Regions from separate parts of the Oerskovia enterophila genome, predicted to be linked through region 1. Evidence: riboswitches for the same ligand, from Rfam matches in the RefSeq annotation. Region 1 holds a riboswitch; each other region holds the start of a gene.
The links. A riboswitch is a leader RNA that binds a small molecule or an ion and turns the genes downstream of it on or off. The one in region 1 is predicted to bind S-adenosylmethionine.
Positions count from the first base shown of each region.

Region 2: it holds a riboswitch for S-adenosylmethionine, as region 1 does, so the genes downstream of both, ACIPWA_RS15610 (hypothetical protein) here and ACIPWA_RS13690 (NADPH-dependent FMN reductase) in region 1, are expected to answer to the same signal.
Region 3: it holds a riboswitch for S-adenosylmethionine, as region 1 does, so the genes downstream of both, ACIPWA_RS11830 (LLM class flavin-dependent oxidoreductase) here and ACIPWA_RS13690 (NADPH-dependent FMN reductase) in region 1, are expected to answer to the same signal.

Region 1 is NZ_JBIVFZ010000004.1:138,869-144,960, reverse strand. It holds gene ACIPWA_RS13710 (LLM class flavin-dependent oxidoreductase) at 1-662, shown strand, start outside; gene ACIPWA_RS13705 (LLM class flavin-dependent oxidoreductase) at 773-1,870, shown strand; gene ACIPWA_RS13700 (hypothetical protein) at 2,070-2,486, shown strand; gene ACIPWA_RS13695 (flavin reductase family protein) at 2,560-3,126, opposite strand; gene ACIPWA_RS13690 (NADPH-dependent FMN reductase) at 3,123-3,839, opposite strand; SAM riboswitch class IV at 3,860-3,971, opposite strand; gene gdhA (NADP-specific glutamate dehydrogenase) at 4,299-5,636, shown strand; gene ACIPWA_RS13680 (copper homeostasis protein CutC) at 5,911-6,092, shown strand, end outside.
Region 2 is NZ_JBIVFZ010000004.1:617,303-623,394, forward strand. It holds gene ACIPWA_RS15595 (aldo/keto reductase) at 1-23, opposite strand, end outside; gene ACIPWA_RS15600 (polysaccharide deacetylase family protein) at 257-1,792, shown strand; gene ACIPWA_RS15605 (cold-shock protein) at 1,975-2,178, shown strand; SAM riboswitch class IV at 2,310-2,421, shown strand; gene ACIPWA_RS15610 (hypothetical protein) at 2,528-2,896, shown strand; gene ACIPWA_RS15615 (hypothetical protein) at 3,029-3,730, shown strand; gene ACIPWA_RS15620 (TM0106 family RecB-like putative nuclease) at 3,818-6,092, opposite strand, start outside.
Region 3 is NZ_JBIVFZ010000003.1:558,494-564,585, forward strand. It holds gene ACIPWA_RS11825 (ABC transporter permease) at 1-497, opposite strand, end outside; gene ACIPWA_RS11830 (LLM class flavin-dependent oxidoreductase) at 516-1,622, opposite strand; SAM riboswitch class IV at 1,711-1,821, opposite strand; gene proB (glutamate 5-kinase) at 1,989-3,131, opposite strand; gene obgE (GTPase ObgE) at 3,486-5,015, opposite strand; gene rpmA (50S ribosomal protein L27) at 5,107-5,364, opposite strand; gene rplU (50S ribosomal protein L21) at 5,440-5,748, opposite strand; gene ACIPWA_RS11855 (dodecin family protein) at 5,990-6,092, opposite strand, start outside.

The sequences.
Region 1 (6,092 bases):
GCTTCTACGACCTCGACGACTTCGTGCTCGACACCAAGCCCTTCGAGGGGCGCACGCCGACCATCTCGTTCGGCGGGTCCTCGGACGCGGCGTTCAAGGTCGGTGCGGCCGAGGCCGACATCTACGCGGTGTGGGGCGAGCCGCTCGACCGCACGGCCGAGCAGATCCAGCGCGTCCGCACCGAGGCCGCGGCTGCCGGGCGCTCCACGCCCCCGCGCATCCACGCCGCGTTCCGCCCGATCCTCGGCGCGACCGAGGAGCTGGCCTGGGAGAAGGCCCACCGCGTGCTCGACCGGATCGAGGAGCGCAAGGCCGCGGCGGGCGGCGTGCTGAGCCGTCGCCACCCGATCGACAAGCCCGAGAACGCGGGCTCGCAGCGCCTCCTGGAGATCGCGGCCCAGGGCGACCGGTTCGACACGGCCCTGTGGACCGCGACGGCCAAGGCCACCGGGGGCGCGGGCAACTCGAACGCTCTCGTCGGGACGCCCGAGACCGTCGCGCAGGCGCTGCTCGCTTACTACGACCTGGGCGTCCGCATCATCTCGGCGCGCGGCTACGACCTGCTCGACGACGCGACCGACTTCGGCCGCTACGTCATCCCGATCGTGCGCGAGGAGGTCGCCAAGCGGGACGCCGAGGCGGCGTCGGCGCAGGCGGCCTGAGCCTCCTTCCCCGCGAGGTAGAGGGCACCCGTCGAGGTAGAGGGCCCGAGCCCTCTACCTCGACGCCCGCCCTCTATCGCGGCACACCCCACCCCCACCAAGGAGCATCCGTGCGTTTCCAGGTCCTCGACATCGTCTTCAACCCGCCCCACCCCGTCACGGGCGAGGCCGTGCCCGCGGCCGACCGACTCGAACGCGTCGTCGAGACCGCGGTCCTGGCGGAGGAGCTCGGCCTCGACGCGTTCGCGGTCGGCGAGCGGCACGCGGGGGACGTGCTGTCGTCGTCGCCCACCGTGATCCTCGGGGCGATCGCCGCGCGCACGTCGCGCATCCTGCTGAGCACGGGCGTGACGGTGCTGTCCCTGCTGGACCCCATCCGCGTCGCGGAGGACTACGCGACGATCGACCAGCTCAGCCGGGGCCGGTTCGAGATGGTCATCGGCAAGGGCAACGAGGCGCTCCAGTACCCGCTGCTGGGCCTCGACATCGACCGGCAGTACGAGTACCTCGAGGAGAACTACGAGCTGCTCCGCCTGCTCCTGAGCGGTGAGGAGGTCGACTGGGAGGGCCGCCACCGCCCCGACCTGCAGGGCGCCACGACCCTGCCCCGCCCGTACGACGGCGCGTTCCGGATCTGGCACGGGTCCGCGACCTCGCGCTTCGCGGTCGAGCTCGCCGCGAGGTGGGGCGACCCGATCGTGAGCGCCAACGCGTTCCAGCCCCGCGAGAACTACCAGGTGCTGATCGACCACTACCGCGAGCAGTACGCGGCCGCGGGCCACGACCCGGCGTACGGGTTCGTCGGGTCCGGCTCGGGCGGGCTGTTCCTCGCGGACACGACCGAGCAGGCGATCGAGGAGTTCCGCCCCATCTACGAGGGAGCCGTCGCGCGCGCAGACCTGCGCAAGCACGACCCGGCCGCGGTCGGCAAGGTCACGAGCTTCCGGACCATCGAGGAGGCCGTCGAGCGCGGCCCGGCCCTCGTGGGCTCGCCCGAGCGCGTCGCCGAGAAGATCCTCGACTACCACCAGAGCTACGGGCACGACCTGCAGTCGGTCTCGATCAACCACCTCCTGGAGCCGGCGCGGCAGGACGACGTGCTGCGCCGGTTCGCGGAGGAGGTCGTGCCGCTCGTCAGGGCCGAGGTCAAGACCGACCTGTGGGGCCCGGCCGACGCCCGCCGGGCCAAGGGGTTCACGGCGGGCTAGCACGGGGCGTCGCCAGGCGATGCCCTACGAGACGCGAGAGGCGCCCGCCCGGACCCCGGTCCCGGCGGGCGCCTCCCGTCTCCCGCGCAGGGCCACGTGGCCGTCCCCGACCCTGGCGGAGCGCTCCCACACGTCCTAGGCTGGAAGTGTCCTGCGGGCACGTGCGCGGCGCGCAGGGGCGCGGAAGAAGGCTCCGACGATGTGGCTTCTCGTGATCTCCGGCGTGGTGGGCGCGGCGACAGTCGCCGTCATCGCGTGGCTCACGGTGCGCCACGACCGACCCCCCGTGGACGTCCTCCCTCCCCTCCGGCCGCACCGGACCACCTGGCGCGACCGGCGCCGTCGGGCACCCGACCCCCTCGTGGCGCTGGGCCTCCAGATCCGCCTGGGCCAGCTCGCGCACGAGCTGCGCGACGTCCAGGACGACCCGGGCGTCTACGCCCGGGCGCACCACTACCTCGCCGCGCAGGGCGCGTACGACGCCCTGCTGCGCGAGGCGTGCCGGCTCAGCGGTCTCGAGGTCGACGCGGACCCGCTCGCCGCGGGCCTGCGCAGCGACGAGGACGAGCGGCTGCGCGAGGAGCTCGAGCTCAGCGCGCGCGGCTGGACCTGGTAGCCGACCCACGACAAGGACGAGGGGCCCGACGGCGGTGCGCACCGCCGTCGGGCCCCTCGCCCTTGCCGTGGCCTCAGAGGGCCGAGTGGTCCCCGATCCGGTGGTAGGACCGGTCGTGGTAGACCAGCGGCGTCGCGTCGCTGCGCGTCCCCGACGCGAGCGCGCGCAACGAGACCAGGTAGCTGTCGCCCACGGGCGTGCGCTGGATGATGCGCCCGCGCACCCAGGACAGCGCGCCGTCGATCACGGGCTCCCCGGAGTCGAGCGGTGACCATCCGCCGGCTGCGAAGCGGTCGATCCCGCTCGTCGCGAAGCGCGCCGACACGTCGTCCTGGTCGGCGCTGAGGAAGTTGACCGTGACCGTGCGGGCCGCGGAGATCGCGGGCCACGACGACGACGTCGACGCGAGCGAGAACGCGAGCAGCGGCGGCGCGGCCGAGACCGAGATGACCGACGTCGCGGTGAAGCCCACGGGCCGCCCCTCGTGGTGCAGCGCGACGACCGCGACGCCCGCGGGGTGCTGCCGGAACACGGCCTTGTAGGCGTCGGGGCTGAGCTGGGGCTCGTCCTGCTCGTGGAGCAGGGCCTCGAGCCCGGCGAGGCCCGCGACGTCGGAGCGGGTGGTGGGGTCGGCGGTCATCGGGTCACCTCGGCGAGCTCGGGGGCGGTCTGGTGGGTGGGGACGTCCTGCCCGACGGCGGCGCTCGCCGCCCGGAGCAACGGGCCTCCCGCACGGTCGAGCCAGGCGTCGACGGTGCTCGCGAGCTCGGCCTCGCTCAGCTGGGAGTCCAGCAGGGCGAGCGTGCGCGCGGGGACCGTCGCGCCGAGCTCGACGAGGAGCGGGCGCAGGTGCACCTCGCCGGCCAGGGCGTGCGCCGGGTTGCCCGACACCACGACCGGCACCGCGACGACCCCGGCCAGGCCGTCCGGACCGTAGAGGTCGAGGAACGCCTTGAGCAGCCCGGTGTACGAGCCCTTGTAGACGGGCGTCGCGACGATCAGCACGGTCGCGCCCGCGACGATCTCGCGCGCGGCGTCCGCACGCGGGTGCACGGGGGTCAGGATCTCGGCCGCGATCTCGGCGAGGTCGATGGTCGCGGTGGTCGGGTTGCCCGGGGAGCTCGCGGGGTCTGTCGAACCCGCCTCTGCCGGCCCGGCCGCGAGGCCCAGGTGGTCGGCGACCCGGGCCGCGACGGCCTGTGCCGCGCCCAGGGTCCGTGACCCCGGGCGCGGGTTGCCGACCAGGGTGACCACGGCGGGCCGGGGCGGAAGGGGCGAGCCGTCGGCAGGGCCGGGTCGGGAGCCGAGGGCGCTGTCGGCTGGGTCGGTGGGCGGTGCCTGGTGCTGCGTCATGGTGTCCTCGCTGTCGTCGTGCTGCACGCTTGCCGCGCCGGTGCCGGCGCGACCAGGTCATCTCCCGGAGCACCCCGTCGTGGGAGGGGTTGCTGACCAGCGAGCCGGGGCTTGGCGCTGGTGCTCGTGACCGTTGGGTAGGGGTATAGCCCGGTCGGCGCGAATCTGTACCGATCCGGTCGAGATTTCTCACGGCGTGGACGGTTGTTTCGTGGCGGGGCCAGGGTGGGGCGCGGTCGGGGCTCTGGCGGGTGCCGTCCCGCGGGGTGCTGGCCGGGACGCGGCCCGGCCGCCGCCCGCGCTAGCCGGGTCCGGGGCGCGCCACGGGAAGTGGCCCCGGGCAACGGCGATGTCCCAGGTCGTGAGCCTGCCGTCTTTCAGAGTGGGACAGGAGTACGGCCGTGTTTACACGTACGTAACCTGGTGCAGTTAAGAGCCAGCCCTGCCGAGGAGCACTTCATGGATAGTCGTCTGCACTCCGTCTACGACGAGGTCCTCGCCCGAAACCCTGGTGAGGCCGAGTTCCACCAGGCGGTGCGCGAGGTCTTCGACTCGCTCGGCCCGGTGCTCCAGAAGAACCCCCAGTACGTCGACGCCGCCGTGCTCGAGCGCATCTGCGAGCCCGAGCGCCAGATCATCTTCCGCGTGCCGTGGGTCGACGACAAGAACCGCGTGCAGATCAACCGCGGGTTCCGCGTCGAGTTCAACTCGGCTCTCGGCCCGTACAAGGGTGGTCTGCGGTTCCACCCGTCGGTCTACCTGGGCATCGTCAAGTTCCTCGGGTTCGAGCAGATCTTCAAGAACTCGCTCACCGGCATGCCCATCGGCGGCGGCAAGGGCGGGTCGGACTTCGACCCGCGCGGCAGGTCCGACGGCGAGGTCATGCGCTTCTGCCAGTCGTTCATGACCGAGCTCTACCGCCACATCGGTGAGTACACCGACGTCCCGGCCGGCGACATCGGCGTGGGTGGCCGCGAGATCGGCTACCTGTTCGGCCAGTACAAGCGCATCACGAACCGCTACGAGTCCGGCGTCCTCACGGGCAAGGGCATCAGCTGGGGCGGGTCGCTCGTGCGGACCGAGGCCACGGGCTACGGCACGGTCTTCTTCGCCGACCACATGCTGCGCACCAAGGGTCAGAGCTTCGACGGCCAGCGCGTCGTCGTCTCGGGCTCCGGGAACGTCGCGACCTACGCGATCCAGAAGGCCCAGCAGCTCGGCGCGAACGTCGTGTCGTTCTCCGACTCGTCGGGTTACGTGGTCGACGAGGCAGGCGTGGACGTCGAGCTCCTCCGCCAGATCAAGGAGGTCGAGCGCGGACGCGTGGCCGACTACGTCGAGCGTCGCCCCGGTGCGCGCCTCGTCACGGGCGGCAGCATCTGGGACGTCCCCGCGACCGTCGCCCTGCCCTGCGCCACGCAGAACGAGCTGACCGAGCAGGACGCCAAGCAGCTCGTCGCCAACGGTGTCCTCGCGGTCGCGGAGGGCGCCAACATGCCCACCACGCCGGGGGCCGTGGCCCTGCTCCAGGAGGCCGGGGTGCTCTTCGCGCCCGGCAAGGCCGCGAACGCAGGCGGCGTCGCGACCTCGGCCCTCGAGATGCAGCAGAACGCTTCGCGCGACGCGTGGACGTTCGAGTACACCGAGGAGCGCCTCGCGCACATCATGGAGGGCATCCACTCGCGCTGCGAGGAGACGGCCGACGAGTACGGCGAGCCGGGCAACTACGTGCTCGGTGCGAACATCGCAGGCTTCACCAAGGTGGCCGACGCGATGATCGCCCAGGGCGTCATCTGACGGTCGTCCTGACGGGCCGCTGAGCCGGCCCGGGCACTGCCCGCACGACCAGGAGCGGTGCGTCCCCGTGTGCCTCGAGCACGCGCGGGGCGCGCCGCTCTCGTCGTCCCCGGCGGGGCGTGAGGTGGGCTCGCGGGCCGCGCTCGCGGGCGGGCGACCCGACGACGTCACGTACGGGACGCCGTCGGGCCGCGGTCCTGCGCGGGTCTACGCTGGCCGCTGACCCGCCGGTGCGCCGTCGCGCGCCGGCCCCCGAGGCAAGGAGCACCAGCACATGGCACGCGAGGTCGCGCTCGAGATCGCCGTCCAGGACACCGACGGCGTACGGATCGCCACCGAGGTCGGCGCCAGCCGGGTCGAGCTGTGCTCGGCGCTGGGGGCGACGGGTGGGCTGACGCCGAGCGTCGGGCTGCTCGAGGCGGCCGTCGCGGTGGCCGCAGAGGCCGCGGGCGGGGG
Region 2 (6,092 bases), 480 kb from region 1:
GGGACCTGGGAGGGAGAGACCATCACTCAGTTCTACCCCGCGCGCGGCGGTGGGCACCACCCGCCACGTGGCGGGTGGTGCCGCCTCGCACGCCTCGAGGGGCGACTGCGGCCGGGTACGTGACGCGTGCGCGGCGCGTGAAGGTCGTGGAGCCCCTGGGGCGGCCGTGCGAGGGATCGAGGCGGACGCTGTGGCGCTCGCCTCATCGGCCCGTCCGGGCGCGACGCGCACCGTCCCTGCGTGGCACGGTGGCCTGATGTCCCCGCACGCCTCCCCGTCCCGCGGTCTGCCGCCGGGCGGTTCCTCCCCTGCGCGCCCGCAGAACCGGGTCGTCCGGGTCGTCGCCGTCCTCGTCGCCCTGCTGGTCGTCGCCGCGGGCGTCACGTTCTTCCTGACGCGCGCGTCCGCACAGCCGTCGGCACAGCCCTCGCCCACCCCGTCACCGACCGCGACCCCGGTCCCCGCCGAGCGGGTGGACCCGCCTGCGGTGCTCGACCCGACGTTGGTCGAGAACCTCGAGATCCACCAGGAGTCGACCGCGGACACGGGCGACGCCCGCTCGATCTCGACCGTCGCGATCCCTGGCGAGCGCTCGCTCGCGCGGGCGTTCGGTCGCTTCGTCGACGCGACGACGCAGGCCTACGAGGCCGCGGTCGACCCCGCCGCGACGGGCAACGAGCTCAACGTCGGCTGGGACCTGGTGCTCGCGCAGGGCGACGTGCTGGGCGTGCACGCCTCGACCTACGCCTTCACGGGCGGGGCGAACGGGGAGGTCGGCAGCCAGACGTTCTACACCGACCTCCCGCGCGCGACCACGACGTGGTCGGCCGACCTGCTCACCGCGGACGGCCGCAAGCAGGCCGCGGAGTGGGTAGGAGCGGCGCTCACGGCCGCGGGGCTGGGGTTCGGCGAGCCTGTGCCGTCGTCGGAGGACACGTTCCGGGACGTCCGTCTCGGGCCCGACGGCGCAGCGACCCTGGTCTTCTCGCCCGGCCTGGTCTCGGCACGGGCCGACGGGGAGCTCGCCGTGCGGCTCGAGCCGGACGCGACCCGGTCCGTCCTGTCGGCCGTCGGCAAGCAGCTTGCCGAGGTCGCGGCGAGCGGTGCGCCGTTCGTGGGGATCGCCCCGCCCCCTGTCGAGGAGCCGCCCGTGGCCGCACCGCCCCCCGCCTCGCCCGACGCGCCGGACTGCTCGGTGCTCAAGTGCATCGCCCTGACCTTCGACGATGGCCCCGGCAGGTACACGTCCCAGCTCCTCGACACCCTGGCCGAGAAGCAGGCCAGGGCCACGTTCTTCCTCGTCGGGCGGTCGGTCCAGGCGAACCCCGACCTGGTGCGCCGCGAGGTCGCGGAGGGGCACGCCGTCGGGAACCACACGTGGTCCCACCCCGACCTGTCGAAGCTCGGCACCGACCAGATCTCGCAGGAGCTGCAGTCGACCGCGGACGCGGTCGAGGCCGCGTCGGGCGTCCGACCCACGCTCGTACGGCCCCCGTACGGCGCGACGAGCGATACTGTGACGAGTGTCCTCTCCCAGCGCAACGAGCCGGCGATCCTGTGGAACGTCGACACCGAGGACTGGAAGAACAAGGACTCGGCCATGACCTCGGAGCGGGCCCTCGCAGGTGCCCGACCTGGGGCGATCCTGCTGATGCACGACATCCACGCCTCGACCGTGTCGGCCGTGCCCGGCATCGTGGACAGCCTGCGGGCTGCTGGTTACACGCTCGTGACCGTGCCCGATTTGCTCGGTCATGACCTGGTTGGGGGACACAAGTACTTCAATCGTTAGCAACAGGGGTAGCACAGTCGGAGTAACCCCTGTACCGTTACCGGTGAGATTGCAGTGCCTCGCTTGTCCTTGCGCAACGGCCCCATGCCACCGCGAACCTTGTTACCCAAGAGTTGACGACGAACACCGTGATGTTCGGCTCCAGATCATGGAGCTGTTTGAAACTCTAGAAGGAGATCCCCATGGCATTGGGAACCGTGAAGTGGTTCAACGGCGAGAAGGGCTACGGCTTCATCGCACCTGAGGACGGCAGCGCCGACGTGTTCGCGCACTACTCCGCCATCCAGACGCAGGGCTTCCGCTCGCTCGAGGAGAACCAGCGCGTCGAGTTCGACGTGACGCAGGGCCCCAAGGGCCCGCAGGCGGAGAACATCCGCCCGCTCTGATCTCACTCGCCTCCGGGCGTAGCTGATCATTGAACGAGTGCCCCCGACCGGTTCGCCGGTCGGGGGCACTCGTGCGTCCAGGACCAGGTACCCCTGTGCCTGGTCCTGGACGCCGTGGTAGAACTGAGAACGGTCCAGAGGACCAGCGAACCGCCCTCCGGCGTGCTGGTCCGGCAACCGCGCGACGCGCACGGTGCTCCCGGAGGAAGACCCGCCCCCACGCCCGTGGGGGAAGAGCGAGCAGCCCCACGCCGCAGCGCTCGTCCTCGTGCCCCTCGCCCTGGGCTTCGCCCGGGTGGGTGCCCGCACGCGGGTGAGCTCCGCCGTCGGGCCGGAGAGAAGGAGCACCATGGCCCAGCACGTCATGGAACGCCGGGCGAGCACCGCCCCCTGTCCCGTACCGACCGTGTGCGACCGGTACGACACCGGGCACCTCCTGCACCCCGTCCACGCACGCATGCTGGGCAACCGGCCCTGGGGCTGGCGTGACGGCACGGTCCGCGCGGTGCGACCGGTCGACGGAGGCGTCGAGGTCGTCGTCGAGTACACGACGGGTGAGGGGGCGTGCCGCGTGTGGCACCACACGGGGCTCGACCTGGCCGACGGGCTGACCGTGCGCGTGCACGAGCAGTACCACGCGCTCGAGCTCGCGGGACAGCCGCTCAACGTCCGGCTCCTGGGTGGGGTGGGCTGCGTGCCGGAGCCCGCTCCCCGCTGAGTGCATGGTTCGGCAGCGGCTCGCCGGGCGTGTCGCTGCCGAACCACGCACTCGACGGAACGGAGGGGCGGCGAACCGCGTTGAACCGGTGAGGGCACCCGCCCTCGACGGTTCGACCAGAAGGACACGCTCATGGGATTCCTCGACCGCCTCCTCGGCCGCACCCCGCAGGACGAGGGGATGCCGCGCCGCCACGCGACCTACGACGGCCACGAGTCCCCCGTGTACGGCACCCCGCCCCCCGCTCCGACGGGTCCGGGGCGCAGCGAGGACGACGTCGCGATCGACCGCTACCGCTACCTGCTGCGCACGGCTCCCCCCGAGGCCGTCGAGCAGGCGCACACCGAGGCGTTCGAGCGGCTCACGCCCGAGCAGCGGCGCCGTGTGCTCACCGACCTCGGCGAGAACCTGCCGCCCGCCGAGCGTGCGACCTCCGACGACCCGCAGTCGCTCGCCCGCATGGCGACCCGCGCCGAGATGCGCAATCCCGGCACGCTCGAGCGGTCGTTCGGCGGCCGGCAAGGGGTCGGCGGCCCGGGCGGGCCCGGCATGGGCTCGATGATCGGCTCGAGCATGCTCGGCACCATCGCGGGCGTCGTGATCGGCTCCGCGGTCGCCAACATGATGTTCGGCCCGATGTTCGGCGACCCGACCGCGAACCTCGCGAGCGACGGCGGGGCGGGCGGCGAGGGGGATCCCGGGGCGACCGAGGCCGACCCTGGAGCGGGCGACACGGGCGGAGAGGTCACCGAGGCCGGAGGGGACCTCGGCGGTGACTTCGGTGGGTTCGGCGACTTCGGTGGTGGGGACTTCGGAGGGTTCGGGGACTTCTGAGCCCTGACCCGCCGTCGAGTGCGTGATGCGGCAGCGACTCGCCCGGCGTGTCGCTGCCGCATCACGCACTCAGCGGAAGCTCGGCCGCTACCGAGCGGCCCCCGACTGGCACAGCCCGATGAACGCGCCCAGCTCGGCGAGCTCCTCGGGGTGCTGCGGCAGGTAGTCGGTGAGCCGGTGCGAGCGGACCACGACGGCGCACCACTGGCCCCGCGAGACCGCGACGTTCACGCGGTTGCGCGACAGCAGGAACTCCATGCCGCGCGGCACGTCCTCACGCGCCGAGGCCGTCATCGAGACGATCGCGACGGGCGCCTCCTTGCCCTGGAACTTGTCGACCGTGCCCACGCGCACGTCCCCCAGCCCTGCGGCCTGGAGCGCGTGCCGCACGGTCCAGACCTGCGCGTTGTAGGGGGCCACGACCACGAAGTCGTGCTGGTCGAGCGGGCGCGAGCCGGTGGGGGCCCCAGCGTGGGAACCTGCGGCACCCCCACCCCGCCCGCCCGGGTACCAGGTGGTCCCGAGCAGCGCCTGGACCTGGCGCACGATCTCCTGGGCCTCCTCGACCGAGGAGACCGCGTTCCCGGCGTGCTCGACCTCGACCACGTGCACGCCGGGCTCGACCCCCACGAGCAAGCGTTCGCCCGCGGCCGCCTCGGCGTGCAGCAGGCCCTCGTACGCGAGCTCGGACACCGCGTCGCACAGCGCCGGGTGCATGCGCCAGGACCGCGCGAGGAAGTAGCCGTACTCCGGTGGCAGCACGTCGTGCCCTCCGCCGGCACGGGTCAGCCAGCCGAGGGCCGACTGGTCGACCGGCTCGGGGTGCTGCCCCTGCGAGACCTGCGGGAGCTGCTGCGGGTCGCCCAGGAGCAGGAGCCGCTGCGCGGCCCGCGAGACCGCGACGGTGTTCGCGAGCGAGAACTGCCCGGCCTCGTCGATCACGAGCAGGTCGAGCTCGCCGTCGCCGAACCGCTCGACGTGCGCGAAGTCCCAGGCCGTCCCGCCGATCACACCGGGACCTTCCGCGACGAAGGCCGAGGTCTGCGCGGAGTCCACGAGCCGCCAGGGGACGAGCCGCGAGCCCTCGGGCAGGTCCGCCGCGGCGACGTCGTCGGCCAGGCCGGAGCCCACGTCGCGCCCGACCCTCGACACGTCGCGCCCCTTGGGACCCGAGGCCTTCTTGCCCACGCGGTCCGCAGCGACGCCGCCCTTGCTGATGACTCCCGCGAGGACGTTCTCGACGACGTCGTGCGACTGCGCCACCACGCCCACGCGCCAGCCCTCGGCGACGAGGCGTCCGATCACCTTCGAGGCGAGGTGGGTCTTCCCGGTGCCGGGAGGGCCCTGGACGCCGAGGTACGACCCGTCGAGGTCGCGGACGGCGTCCGTGACGGCGTCGATGTACCGCTCGGGGCCGTCCGCGAGGGCCGGGAGCGGGCCGCCCGACGACGTGCGCGGCGGGCACCTGCGCAGCAGGTCGAGCGCAGGGTGGTCGGGAAGCACCAGCGGGGCCTCGACCCCACCGGGGTTCTGCCCCTGCACGAGCGTCGCGAGCGCCCGGATCGAGGCCTCCTGCTGCGGTGTGGGCAGCACCTGGCCCACCGTCAGCGCCATGGGCAGCACGTCGTGCGTGGCAGCCCCCTTGGGGACGGGCATCCGCACGTCGAGGACGTCGACCTCCCGGCCGCTCGCGAGCCGCCCGCGCTCGACGCCGTGCACGCGCACGCTCCCCGTCGACCAGCGCACCGCGCCGTGCGCGGGCTCGATCCCGTCGGGAGCGGGCCCCTCGAAGAGCGCGGTCGCGCCCTCGTAGCCCGCCTTGAGCTCGGTGCCGTCGGGCAGCTCGCCGAAGAGCCGCAGACGACGCGACGGGTTGCTGCGCGGCGTCGCCCGGGCCCAGTCCTCGATCACCTCGGCCCGCTCGACGACGAAGTACGACCGGGGCGTCTGCCACTCGTCCACGGGGTCCTTCAGCCGGGAGAAGTACTCCTGCCAGAAAGGCTTGGCCTCGCGCCAGTAGTACCCGACCCCTGCGCCGAGGAGCGCGACGGCCTCCTCGTCGTCGGTCCGCCCGGCCCCCGAGCGGCCGTCCACGCCGCCCGCGAGCCCCCGCACGTCGAGCTCGACCTGCTCGGCCTCGGCGCGCTTGGCCCGGCGCGCCACCTCGGCGTCGCTGAGCTCGAGGGCGGGCGGCAGGTCGTCCTCCCACCCGTTGCCCGCCGGGGGCGTCGTCCGTACGTCGCTCGTCGCGGGGGCCGTGCGTCCGGCGAGGCCCAGCAGGAACTCGTGCAGCCGCAGGGTCGAGAGGCAGTCGTACTCGTTGTAGTCGGCGATGCCGCGCAGCAGCCTGGCCGCCTCCTCG
Region 3 (6,092 bases), on a different contig from region 1:
GGGAAGATCGGCAGCGTGAAGGAGAACCACTGGATGAGCAGGAGGCCGAACCAGAAGGCGGGGATCGCGACCCCGAGCGGCGGCAGCCCGAGGAGCAGCTGCCCGAGACCGCGGAACCGGGTGTAGGTGGCCGCGACGGCCAGCCCTCCGCCGAGCACCACCGCGAGCAGCAGACCGGCCGCGGCGATCTGCACGGTCGGTGGGATCGCCTCGACGATGAGGTCCGCGGCGGGGCGCCCCGTGCTGATCGACTGGCCGAGGTCGCCACGGAAGAGCCCAGCGAGCTGCGAGAAGTACTGGACCACGAGCGGGCGGTCGAGGCCGTGCTCTGCCCTGAGCGCATCGAGCTGCTCGGGGGTGATGTCGTTGGCGTCTGCCCCGGCCATGAGCTGGGCCGGGTCGCCAGGCAGGGCGTAGAGCACGATGAAGGACACCGTGTAGGCGGCCCAGAGCACGCCGACCGCCTGGGCCAGTCGCGTCGCGAGATAGCGTCCCATGGTGGTTCTCCTCCTCCGTCAGGCGCCGACGGCGACGGCGGCGGCGGTCCGCTCGACGAGCGGCGATCCCGGCACGGTCGAGCCGGCCGTTCCCGCACGGTCCGTGGCCGGCGCCCAGCCGAGGGCCGGGGCGACGAGCGTCGCGACGTCGTGCAGGATCTGCTCGTACTCCTCGTCGCTGAGCTCGTAGGGCAGCTCGAGGCGCAGCTCGCTGACCTCGCCCACGACGGCGTCCGCCACGAGCCGCTCGAGGATCTCCTCGCTGGGCCCCACGAGATCGGGCGCGAAGAGCGTCCGGCGCTCGCCCTGCGGGGCGAGGGTCCGGGCTCGGCGCGACTCCTCGAAGGCTCGGTAGCGTCGGCGCGACGAGGCGTCGGCGCTGTCGGTCGGCACGATGACCCGCCCGAGCGCGACCCGCGTGGGCCGCCCGTCGCCGCGCCCCGCGCGGTAGGCGGCGAGGTTCGCGAGCTGGGCGGTGACGAAGTCGTCCGACTCCTCGCCTGCCACGATGTTGCCGGTCAGGAGGTTGAGCCCGTTGCGCGCGGCCCACTCGGTCGACCGGCGCGAGCCGGCGCCGTACCAGAGGCGGTCGACGAGCCCCGGGCTGTGCGGCTGCAGCCGGGGCCGCTGGACGTTCCCGGGCGAGTGCACCACGGTGTCCTCGTCGCCGATGAAACCGCCCGACAGGTTGGCCGCGAGCCGCTCGATGCGTGCGTGCGAGAAGTCGTGGGACTCCCAGTCCCCGTCGAAGACCAGGTCACCGATCAGGTCGGCGTGCGGCGGACGGCCCGCGCTCAGGCCCACCTGGAGGCGCCCCTGCGCGAGGACGTCGGCGGTCGAGAGGTCCTCCCCGAGGCGGAACGGGCTCTCGTACCCGATCGGGATGACGCCGGTCCCCAGCTCGATCGTGCTCGTGCGCTGGGACGCCGCTGCGAGGAAGACGGTCGCCGACGAGATCCCGTGCTCGAGGTGCCGCTGGCGGACCCACGCTCCGTCGAACCCCCAGGCCTCGGCGCGCTCGAACAGCCGCAGCGTCGCCTCGAGACCGCTGGCGGGGTCGTCGTCCGGGAAGTTCCCGGGGGTGAGGAAGGCCAGCGAGGAGATCGCCGGGGTGCTCTGGCTCACGATGGTGCGTCCTTCGGTCGGACGACGTGCGGGTCCCGCCCGTCCCCGGGCACGCCACAGGAACCCGTGGACGGGGGTCGTTCGTCACGTCGTGTGCTTACCGCGACCTGTCGGCGCGGTCAGGTCCTGCCCGGAGCACCCCGTCACATCGAAGGGTTGCTGGCCAGCGAGCCGGGTCTTGGCGCTGGCGCTCTTCACCTGCCGCACAGGAAAGCCTCCCGGCGCCGTGCAGTCAAGGAGTGAGAGCGGCGTCCCACTCCATGAGACAACGCAAACGAGAGACGGGGCCCGGAGACCGTTCCAGGTCTCCGGGCCCCGTCGTGGGACCGAGCGCTGCGGCGCGCTGCAGTGCGCCGCGAGCCGCCCTCAGGACGCCTTGCGCCTGCGCCCCACGAGCACCAGGTCGTCGCGGTGCACGACCTCGCGGTCGTAGCCCTCGCCGAGCTTGTCGCGCAGCTCGTGCGTCGAGCGACCGAGGAGGTCGGGGATGTCGGTCGAGTCGAAGGCCACGAGGCCGCGCGCGATCACGCGCCCGTCGGGCGCGACGAGCTCGACGGGGTCGCCCGCGTCGAAGTCGCCCGTGACCCCGACCACGCCCGCGGGCAGCAGCGAGGCCCTCCCGCCCAGGACCGCGGTCACGGCCCCCTCGTCGAGCTCGAGGCGCCCCCGCGTGCGCGCGGCGTGCGCGAGCCACAGGCGTCGGCGCGTGGTGCGCTTGCCCGTCACGGCGAACCAGGTCCCGACCTCGCGCCCGGCGAGCGCGCCCTCGGCGTTCGCGGCCTTGGTCAGCACGACCGGGATGCCCGAGCCGGTCGCGATGCGCACGGATTCGAGCTTGGTGAGCATGCCGCCCGTCCCGACCGAGCTGCCGCGCCCCGTGACCTCGATGCCCTCGAGGTCGAGCGGCGAGCGGACCTCGCGGATGCGCTGGGTGCCGGGGCGCGAGGGCGGGCCGTCGTAGAGCCCGTCGACGTCGGTCAGCAGCACCATGACGTCGGCGCGGACCAGGTGCGAGACGAGCGCCGCGAGGCGGTCGTTGTCGCCGAAGCGGATCTCGTCGGTCGCGACCGCGTCGTTCTCGTTGACGACGGGCACGACGCCCAGGTCGAGGAGCCGCTCGAGCGAGCGCTGCGCGTTGCGGTAGTGCCCGCGGCGGATGGTGTCCTCGGCCGTGAGGAGGACCTGCCCCACGCGGATGCCGTACTCGGCGAACGCCTGGGCGTACCGGGCGACCAGGAGGCCCTGGCCCACCGAGGCCGCGGCCTGGGCCGTGGCGAGGTCGCGTGGTCGGGCGCTGAGGCCGAGCGGACCGATCCCCGCCGCGATCGCCCCGGACGTCACGAGCACGACCTGCCCGCCCGCGGCGTGCCGCGCGGCGATGACGTCGACGAGCGCGTGCAGGGCCGGGACGCTGAGGTGCCCGTCCGGTCCGGTGAGCGAGGAGGAGCCGATCTTGACGACGACCCGGTGGGCCGTGGCGACCTGGGAGCGTGCGGAGAGCGCATTCACCGGGACATCATCGCGCGCCGGGCGCCCGGGCGCGGAGTCATGTCACCGTGTGACACCCCGGGGTGAGACGGCATGGACCCCGCCGCGCCGTGGTGTCAGAACTGCACCGGCGCATGGCCCGGTGCACTTCTGACAGCTTCTCCAGCGTGAGCCCGCCCGACGACGTCGCCCACCTCCCGCTCCCGTCCCACCCGGGCGGTGGTCGTCGCTCGACCGGTACGCCACAGGGCGGGCACGACCCGAGGGGCCGTACCCGCCCTGCGGGCGGACGTCGTGGGCGACAGCACCGGCGCGGGAGTCGGAGGTCGGGGCACCCGACCGCTCGGCCCGTCGCTGCGGCACCGTGTCCGGAGGTCAGTCCTTCTCGGGGTCCGTCCAGTGACCGGACTCGCGCTCGGTCCAGAGCTCTGCGCGGGCCTCGGCCTTGGCGTCCATGCGCTCGTTGTACTCGCGACGCTTGTCGTTGCGCGTGGGGCGCGAGTGGTCGTCGAAGCGCAGGTCGGTGCCGCGGGGTCCGCCGAGGTGCTCGGAGCCGGTGATGAGCGTGGGCTCCCAGTCGAAGACCACGGCGTTCTTCTCGGACCCGATCCGCACCTCGTCGCCGGCGACCGCCCCGGCCTTGAAGAGCTTCTCCTCGACGCCCAGGCGGGCGAGACGGTCCGCGAGGTAGCCGACGGCCTCCTCGTTCGCGAAGTCGGTCTGACGGACCCAGCGCTCGGGCTTGGCACCGCGGACCTCGAAGTAGAACGTGCCGTCGCCCGCGTTCTTGTGGGTGACCGTGAACCCGGCGTCGTCGACGGCCTTGGGGCGCAGGATCGTGCGCACCGGAGCGGGCGCGGGGGTCTCGCGGCGCGCCGTGTCGACGAGCCCGGCGAGCGCGTAGGTCAGCTGGCGCAGGCCCTCGTGGCTCGCTGCCGAGATCTCGAAGACCTGCAGGCCGCGGGCCTCGAGGTCGGGGCGGACCAGGTCGGCGAGCTCGCGCGCCTCGGGCACGTCGATCTTGTTGAGCACGACGAGGCGCGGGCGCTCGTTGAGCGGGAGCCCGCCCACGACGCCCGAACCGTCGAGGTCGCCCGAGTAGGCGGCCAGCTCGGCCTCGAGGGCCTCGAGGTCCGAGATGGGGTCGCGGCCCGGCTCGAGCGTCGCGCAGTCGAGCACGTGCACGATCACGGCCGTGCGCTCGATGTGTCGCAGGAACTCGAGCCCGAGCCCCTTGCCCTCGCTCGCACCGGGGATGAGGCCCGGGACGTCGGCGACCGTGAAGCGCACGTCGCCGGCCTGGACCACGCCGAGGTTCGGGACGAGGGTCGTGAACGGGTAGTCGGCGATCTTGGGTCGTGCGGCCGAGATCGCGGCGACGAGCGAGGACTTGCCCGCGCTCGGGAAGCCGACGAGCGCGACGTCCGCGATCGACTTGAGCTCGAGGACGAAGTCGACCTCCTCGCCGGGCTCGCCCAGGAGAGCGAAGCCCGGGGCCTTGCGGCGAGGGGAGGCGAGGCCGTGGTTGCCCAGGCCGCCGCGGCCACCGGCGGCGGCGACGTACTCGGCCCCCTCGCCGATGAGGTCGGCCAGCACGTTCCCCTGACGGTCCTTGACCACGGTGCCGTCGGGCACGCGCAGGATCAGGTCCTCACCGTTGGCACCTTCCCGGTAGTCGCCCTTGCCCTGGGTCCCGGACGCGGCGTGCCGGTGCGGCGAGTGGTGGAACTCGAGGAGCGTCGTGGTCTGCGTGTCGACGACGATCCGCACGCTCCCACCGTCCCCACCCTTGCCGCCGTCGGGGCCGGCGAGCGGCTTGAACTTCTCCCGACGGATGGAGGCGCAGCCGTTTCCGCCGTCACCGCCGGAGGCGTGCAGAACGACGCGGTCGACGAACGTGGCCATGGAAAGGGTCCTCTCGAGCGGGGGGAAGAACACCAGGAGGGGCGCACCGCGTCGGTGCGCCCCTCCTGTCAAGCATGTGCAGCGTCGTGGATCAGGCCTCGGCAGAGACGATGTCGACGACCTTGCGGCCACGGCGCGTACCGAACTGGACGGCGCCGGCGGTCAGGGCGAACAGCGTGTCGTCGCCACCGCGACCGACGTTGTTGCCCGGGTGGAAGTGGGTGCCGCGCTGGCGGACGATGATCTCGCCGGCGCTGACGACCTGGCCACCGAAGCGCTTCACGCCGAGGCGCTGGGCGTTGGAGTCACGACCGTTGCGCGAGGAGCTCGCGCCCTTCTTGTGTGCCATGTCGAACCTGCTTTCGTGCTGGAAGAAGAGGGGGTGGGATCACCTGCGGCGGCTCTCACGAGCCACCGAGGGAAGTCACTTGATGCCGGTGACCTTGAGGCGGGTCAGCTGCTGACGGTGACCCTGGCGCTTGCGGTAGCCGGTCTTGTTCTTGTACTTGAGGATCGTGATCTTCGGGCCCTTTTCGTCCCGGACGACCTCAGCAGTGACCTTGACCTTCGCGAGCGCCGCAGCGTCGTGGGTCACCTTCTCCCCGTCCACCAGCAGGATCGCAGGAAGCTCGACGGACTGTCCGGCACCAGCCGACAGACGGTCGACGACGACGATATCGCCGACGGACACCTTCTCCTGGCGGCCACCGGCCTTGACGATCGCGTACACCACGTTGTTGCTCATCTCTTCTAGTCTTGGCGTGCTCGCCATGTCTGGCCGTCTTGGCAGGACTCAACACACCTGTGCGTGCGAGTGCGACCTGTCCATGGGCACACGGGACCAGTGCGCACCGAGCGCACCGACGTTCAAGATTACGGAATCCCAGGCGCAGGGTCAAATAGCCGCACCCGGGCCCGCCGGTCAAGTCGGCACGCCCGGGCGCGGCGATCGGCCCCCCGTTCGAGGACCGGGTTCAGTCGAGGACGAACGTGACCTCGAGCGCCACCTGCCAGGCCACGATCTTCCCGTCCCTGACCTCGACCTTCTGCTCCTTGACCCACGCGCCCGTGAGGTTG